One region of the Paenibacillus sp. 2KB_22 genome, then DNA from elsewhere that is predicted to be linked to it. Evidence: predicted binding sites of a transcription regulator. Region 1 holds the regulator's gene; the other holds the start of a gene.
What was found. Region 1 encodes LexA, which represses DNA repair genes until DNA is damaged. Its sites were predicted from a motif close to CGAACATATGTTCG; they were not measured.
Positions count from the first base shown of each region.

Region 2: a site for LexA is predicted at 2,331-2,344, ahead of addB (helicase-exonuclease AddAB subunit AddB). Genes of this name have one in related genera too.

Region 1 is NZ_JBFRHG010000002.1:456,766-460,793, forward strand. It holds gene AB4111_RS12950 (hypothetical protein) at 1-264, opposite strand, end outside; gene AB4111_RS12955 (DUF896 domain-containing protein) at 390-599, opposite strand; gene AB4111_RS12960 (LysM peptidoglycan-binding domain-containing protein) at 694-1,071, opposite strand; gene lexA (transcriptional repressor LexA) at 1,368-1,994, shown strand; gene AB4111_RS12970 (aldehyde dehydrogenase) at 2,103-3,404, opposite strand.
Region 2 is NZ_JBFRHG010000002.1:1,242,882-1,246,909, forward strand. It holds gene addB (helicase-exonuclease AddAB subunit AddB) at 1-2,266, opposite strand, end outside; gene AB4111_RS16550 (class I SAM-dependent rRNA methyltransferase) at 2,491-3,867, opposite strand.

The DNA.
Region 1 (4,028 bases):
ACGACGAAGCATGAAGATGACTGCCAAAAATACGTAAAGCAACATCGTCACCCAGTCCCAGGTTGTCATCGGAGCTTGCACAAGGAACGTGCTCATAAACAGATACAAAAAGGCGAGACCGATCAAAAATATAGGGAACAAAAGGCTGCGTCCCTTAAAGACTTCTTCACCTGGTGTACCTGTGATTGGTTGACCACTTTTTTTGCGTTGCTGATTTAACTGCTTGGAATTTTTCTTAACCGTTCTCTCGAACGAACGCGACATGAGAATCCCCCTTATGTGTCTTTGTATCGGCTTACATAACTGTAAACCAACATTTCCCCCTATAAATTGCACACTCAAAATAACAGGAAGAAACCTAAATATCATAATGATATCATTAGGTTTCGTTAGTGTTTGAGTTTGCCTTGGTGGCCTTTGTCATTCTCATCATCAACAATCTCAATGGTATCCAGTTGTTGTCTGAAATTACTACGAATATTACTCAAATAAATCTCTCTTAACTCAGCACGTTCAGCAAGTTCTTCCTCCGACAATCCAGTGGACTTTTGCTTACGAGCCAATTCGTTAATGCGTGCTACCAGACTATCTATATCCAAGCTTGTCCCCTCCAAAAATACAAAGTCATATTAACTTTGCCATGATAAAGGCAGCTTGTCAAGCTGACACGCGTTAACACTCATTGATGTGCTTTTATTCTGCAAATTGCGGTAGAGTTAGTACTTGCCCCACTTGGATGGAAGTCGCTTGAAGTTGATTCACTTTCTTAATTGCTTCTATATATATACGTGTATCCATATTCGTCGGTTTATGTTCCAAAGAAATACTCCATAATGTTTCTCCTTGTGAAACAGCTATCTTTCCTCCAGGCAGAACATCGTTCTCATTGCCAGCAAATACAGTTAAAACAGTGCTGCATCCAATAAATATAATCAATGAGGTAATGGCTATCTTTAACATCCATGAAGAAATCTTGAAACGCGCTAAAACCTTCTTGTAGTTCCCTATGTTAGACTTCACCAGTTCCGAATTCATCGGTTCATAAATACTTTGATAAGTTGAATATCTCATTAAATACCCGCCTCCAAACGTTTGTTCCTATCTGTTGAAATCAATATAACACGAACACTTGTTTTGTTCAATAGATTTTTAGAACAATTGTTCGCTTGTTTTTCGAAGGAGAAATATCTTAATTCAAGCTCTTTTGCAAAGCATTTGCAGTATTATGCTCTGACTTTTGGACAATTTCTGTTCTATAAGTTAAAAAACACTGATTTAATGCTATTTTATTTAGAACTTATGTTTGTACGAACGGAGGTTCTATGTTATAATTTTCCCAAACGTTACTAAAATGGGGTTGATACGGTATGTCGAAGATATCCAGCAGGCAGCAGGCTATTCTGGAGTTTATACGAAATGAAGTCCGGTTGAAGGGGTATCCTCCTTCCGTACGGGAAATTGGTGAAGCGGTTGGACTGGCTTCCAGCTCAACAGTACATGGACATTTGGATCGTTTGGAGAAAAAAGGTTTGATCCGACGCGACCCTACCAAGCCAAGAGCCATTGAGCTTCTGAGCCAGGAAGAATCTGAGCATTCTCATCAATTTGCTCATAGCGTTGCACGTATTCCTGTCGTTGGTAAGGTTACAGCTGGGGTTCCAATCACTGCAACCGAGAACATTGAAGACTACTTCCCTCTTCCTACACATTATGTAGGCGAACAGAAAGTATTTATGCTTTCAGTAGTGGGAGATAGTATGGTGGAAGCTGGAATCGTTAATGGAGATTACGTTATTGTCCGTCAACAGCAAACTGCTGATAACGGTGATATCGTCGTTGCAATGACTGAAGACGATGAAGCTACAGTGAAAACGTTCTATAAAGAGAAAGATCATATTCGCCTTCAACCGGAGAATGCGACCTTCGAACCTTTACGTTTGAAACACGTTAGTATTTTGGGTAAAGTCATTGGCCTTTTCCGAGATATTCATTAATATCTAACCTGAGTAACAAAACTAGATGCAATGCACTGAAATACAAAAAGAGGTTGCCCTGATGAACAGGACAACCTCTTTTTATTTTTATATTGTTTTATCGGCTAATTATTCACTGCGTTTCAAAACACTTTTGTGGTGTGAGAACACATCAAAGCTCTGTTGTCCGTGATATGAGCCCATACCGCTCTCTCCTACACCACCAAACGGAAGATAATGCGACGTCATATGAGAAAGTGTGTCATTAATACATCCCCCACCGAAGGATACTTGATTCAGCACCTGATCCTGCAGTTGCTCATCCTGTGTGAAGAGATATAGCGCCAATGGTTTTGGTCGGCGAACAATCTCATCCAGCATGGGGTTCAAGTCACTGTACGTAAATACAGGAAGAATCGGACCGAAGATCTCTTCTTGCATGACAGGTGATTCCCAGTTCACATCTCCAAGTACAGCCGGCTCAATCAGCAACTGCTCACGCACAGAACGTCCACCTAACAGCGTTTTGCCATCTGTGAGAAATTTCGACAACCGATCAAAGTTACGGGCGTTGACAATATGCGGGAAATCAGCGTTCTGTAACACATCATCCCCAAATTTATCTTTGATCTCTGCGCCAATCAGATTAATCAATTCATCATGAACTTGTTCATGCACAAGCAAGTAATCCGGCGCAACACATGTCTGCCCTGCATTCAGGAACTTACCACGTACAAGACGTTGTGCTGCCAGCTTCAAATCTGCATCACTATGGACAATAGCAGGGCTTTTACCACCCAACTCAAGAGTTACAGGAGCCAGATGCTCCGCAGCTGCCTTCATCACAATGCGACCAACACCAGTGCTACCAGTGAAGAAAATATAATCAAACTTCTCTTTCAACAATGCTGTGCTGGCTTCGACTTCCCCTTCCATAACGGCAATATACTCCTGAGGGAAGATCTCTTGAATCAGATCATACGTCAGACGAGATACGGCTGGTGTTAATTCAGAAGGCTTAATCACTGCACAGTTACCGGCTGCAATTGCTCCAATCAGTGGACCAAAGGCCAGTTGGAAAGGATAATTCCAAGGTGCAATAATAAGAGCCACTCCGTATGGTTCAGGATAAATGGTGCTCACCCCATCCGGCATAGCTGAATTGGTTGGGACTTGTTTTGGTGCAGCCCATTCCTGCAGATGTTCTAATGCAAAATCCAGTTCGCCCAGAACAATGCGAATCTCGGAACCATAAGCTTCCGCCTCAGATTTGTTCAGATCAGCACGAAGTGCATCTTGTATCCGTTGCTGATACTTCTGAATTCCTTTTCTAAGCTGTTGAAGTGCATTAATCCGATACTCGATATTTTTAGTTTGTCCTGTATAAAAAAATGTACGTTGTTCTGTCACTAGTTGTTTTGCTTGATCCATATTAACATCTCCAATTAATTATTTAAAATTAAATTGTTCAAAATTCAATTAAAGTATACCTCTTCTATATGAAACTATCAACATAATATTGAAACATTGATTTGAAAGTATCTGAAAATTGTTAGGCGTTTTAATAGAGTGAATGCTAGTATTCACTTCTATTCTGTGACTATCAGAATTTCTAAGGGAACTTGATTTAAATATTTTTGCTTCCAATTTTCAATAATAGTTTACTCCTCTATTAGAAGGAGAATTGACTTCAACTTCCTCTTAATTAGGTGACAAGATAGGTGACAATGATATTGCGTAATAACAAACATTAATAAGATAGGTCTTGCTATTACTGCATGCATGCTGTTTGATGCTACTGCCGCTTTCCGCATCTGCTGCTGCCATAGAGCCTATCTCAGTCCCTTATATGTCGCTGTATGGAGTTGTTATAGGTATTCTGCTAATGGAGCTAATGGTTGTGGGTGCCAATGTGTTTGTACTTCGATCACTACTAAGCACTATGTAAGCAAAAAAATTCAGCATACACACTATTCTTTCTTTTAGCCGGTATTTCATTAGGTTAATTGTTGCGTGCCTGCAGTCTCAACTTTCTCTCGGGTACTTAGGTGAAGT
Region 2 (4,028 bases), 790 kb from region 1:
TCTCCTGAGATACATGCCAATTGTAGACCGCCCACCACATTTCAGGGATGTCTTCTCCGCGACGCCATTTACGCAATTGTCCAATGAGCGCAGACAGACTCTGACCCGGATGGGTGACATAGGACCAATGCGCTTCTTCCGAGTTCGCGACCGGTGGTTGAGCAAGCAATGGCTGTTCTTGCAGACCAAACATTTTCCGTACATGGCGGACAATCTCAGAAGGAAGCAATGCTTTTCCCTCATCATCAGCAACCGGGTAACTCAGCCACAACTGGCTGCTTGCCGCTGTAAGTGCCGTATAGATCAGAAAACGTTCATCCAACATTTGCCTCGTTGCTCCTGGTCCAAGCGTCACACCTCTTTCCGTCAGTAACGCTCTCTCCAGTTCCGTTAATACGCCATCATCCTGAGGTACAGCTGGCAATTCACCATCAACTGCACCAAGGATAAATACATATTTGATGTCCTGAAGACGTGTACGGTCCATGGAACCAACCAATACCTGATCAAGTGCGGGTGGTACTAGACCCAGCTTCAGTTCCGTCAATCCGGTCTCAATCATCCCGGCAAACAGAGTGATATCCAACCGTTCATTCCCCATCATATCTACCATCTGATCCAATAGATCCAGCACAGCTCCCCACATCTGCCGATGTTCTCTCGACCGTTCAGGGTCACCTTGAACCTTAGCTTCAGCAGACATATGTTCCAGCTTCCATGGGATTTCGGCATCTTCGAGCAGTCTGTATAGTGCCTCGCATTGAGCTTTGGCTGTCTTTGCCTTTTTCATTCGTTTCTCAAAAGCACCCAGAGAATCTGTAATGACTGTTCGGCAGCTCTCCATTAAAGAAAGCATTTGGTCCCGTCCTCGACTACGGCCTTCCTGACCATTGTCTTCCAGCGACAGGCTTGGTACATACTTCCACGGTTTGCCGTCAGTCCAGCGATACCCATGAATACCACAAGCCAGTACATAATTCTCAAGCTGGTCCATATCTTCACGAGTGATGGAACCATCACGCGGAAGCAGCAGATCCGTTTTGACACAGCGAAATACATCCTCATAACGCCAGTTGCGCCGAACAATATCCAGTGCGGAACGGATAAATTCGGATAATGGATGATGAAGCTCATTTCTTCTGCGGTCCAGAAAGACAGGTACGCCATAATCCCTGAATAACGGTTCAGCTATATCAGCGTAGGTATCCAGCTGACGAACAAGTACAGCCATATCCCGATAACGCGCACCTTCGTTTTGCGCCAGGCGCCGCATCTCACGAAGTGCTCCCTCCATCTCAGCTCGTCGGTTCTCCGCTGCAACCAGTCGGATTCCAGAATCAAGGCCATCATCTTTCCACCGAATTCGACGGTCGAAACCAGACTCCAGATGAGCAAGTCCCGCACGATCCTTGTATCTCGGTGGAATCTCTGAGTCCAGCACGGTTGTATCGCTCGGTACACCCAGTTCTTCAGCCATTCCTTTGAGACGCGCGTAAGCACTCGCCGTGGGATAGAACAGTTCCAATTCTCCAGGCAGAGCCCCGTGATCATAAGGACGATCCAATGTCAGTGCAATCGTCACGGAAGAGCACTGCAACATCAGGCGACCGATCACACTCATCTCCTGTGGCGTGAATCCCTGAAAACCATCAATCCAGATCTGAGCATCCTGCAGCAACGTACTTTCCGACAAACGCTCTGTCAGCTCGGTCAACGTATCTTCATCATCAATATATAAGTCAGTCAATTCCTGTTCATAGTCACGATATATCAGATTCAAGTCATGCAACTTGTCCTCCAGAATTGGTGAAGAGGATGAGGTATACCCTCCAGACAGCCCTTCTTCCAGCAATGATGGATCAACTTCATAACGTTTCAATTCACTATATAAGTCATTTAATTCCCCTATAAAACCCAGCTGGCTGCCGGATGCACCAAAGAGCTTCAATTCTTCCTTACGGCGCTGGATGACTTTATAAAGTAGCATTTTTTTGCCTTCGGCTCCGATCGGAATACGAGCAGAACCGCCTGCTTCCTGCATTACACGATAGGCTAAACGGCGAAAGCCGAGCACTTCTGCACGCATGGTACCTTTAATTGCTCCAGAAGACACCAATGCCTGCTCTGTTCGAAAAGAACTCTGTTCGGGAACGAGTAAAATCAAAGGTTTACCTTGCGGCTCCTTTTGAAGCAAGGATGTAATTTCCCGGGTAATCAGCGAGCTTTTGCCGCTGCCTGCCCGGCCAATAACAAAACGAACGGACATGTCTAATCCTCCAAACCACACGTACAAGATTTTAATTCCCAGTATAACATATCTGACTTGGTTCGGAACATACGTTTGCCACTATCCGGTAAAACCGGAGATTCTCTCCGTTAACACGGCAAAAAGCCCGCAGCTGTTCACACTGTGGACTTTTAACCGAAAGTATCATTCATTTAAACTTCACTTTATCTCACGAAAGATTAAAAAAGTGAAAAGGGACTCCTCTAATTCTTTTTACTGCGCACTTCGAAAATAGCAAATTTGAGGTAATGTCCTTCATCCACGCCCAAAATTTGCGGGTGGTCCTTACCGGCTGCCTTCCAGTCGATCAGACGAAGCACTTTGCCAGCATCTTCCGCTGCATCAGCAATCGTATCCAGGAAGAGGTCTGGACGCATGTGATACGAACAGCTGGCGGTTACCAAGTACCCGCCCTCATTGACCAGTTTCATTCCTTGCAGGTTGATATCCTTATATCCACGGCATGCACCTTTAACTGCTGATTTCGTCTTGGCAAACGCCGGGGGATCGAGGATGACGACATCAAATGTTTTACCGCCAGCTGCAAGCGCTTTGGAAGTATCTACTTTTTGTTCGCCAGCACGCGCACGTGCAGTACGTTCATCCAGTCCTTTCACTTGTTCACGCAAGTACTGGAATGCATCAGCAACTACGAATTCGACACGGTCGGTAAAACCGTTCAGCTCCACATTTGTTCGTGCACTCTCAATGGCGTGCTCTGAAATATCGAGACAAGTCACTTTCTTGGCTCCATACTTGCAAGCATTCAACGTGAAGCTGCCCGTATGTGAGAAGCACTCCAATACGGTGGCACCATCCCAATAAGGGAATGTAACTACCTTACCGCTTTTATTCACAGGCAAGAGCTGCTCTGTGCCGTCCTGCTCGGTCGTTTGGAGTGTGATTCCACTCTTGTAGCCCCATCCCTTCATAAGCGGTTCGATCGCTGCACGATTCTCACGTTGGTCGAAGAAGTAACCTGTCTTCTGTCCTTCCACAATGTCCACTTTAATGAGTAGTCCATTCTCTGTAACGGTGACATGTCGCGGGCATTCTCCATACAGTGGACCTTTGGTCTGCTCCAAACCTTCCAGTTCACGAATTGAGACATCACTGCGCTCATATATTCCTTCAGGTTGCATCACTTCAATGAGTGCTTGAACGATAGCTTCACGGCAACGATCCATACCAAGTGTAAGCAACTGTACAACGAGAATGCTGCCGAATCGGTCAACGATCAATCCTGGCAGAAAATCAGCTTCGCCGTAAACGAGACGGTACGCCTCTCCATCTTGGATAAAACGTTCCCGATGACGCAAGCAATCGCGAAAACGCGCTGCAAAGAACGCCGTATCCATCTGTTCAAACTCCAAGGGTTGATAAGCTACGACCCTTACTGTGATCTGAGATGCGGGATTATAATATCCTGTCGCCAGATAGCGACCTTGATGATTCAATACATTGACCAGATCTCCCGGCTCCGGGTTTCCGTCAACAGAGGCAATTTCATTGTTAAATATCCATGGATGTGCATGTTCAAGCCGCTTTTTGCGACTGCGTTCGAGTGTAACTGATGGCAAGGTAGATCCACTTCTTTCATAGTTAGTTGAAAAGATAGGTTTAGTGCAAAGGAGACGCTACGGCGACGAATTGTTCCTCTGATCGCTGTTATCCCCAGATTTTTCGATTCCCTTTCTTTAAAGGGAAAATCCGGGGATAAAGGCGAGCGCTTCGCTTCTTC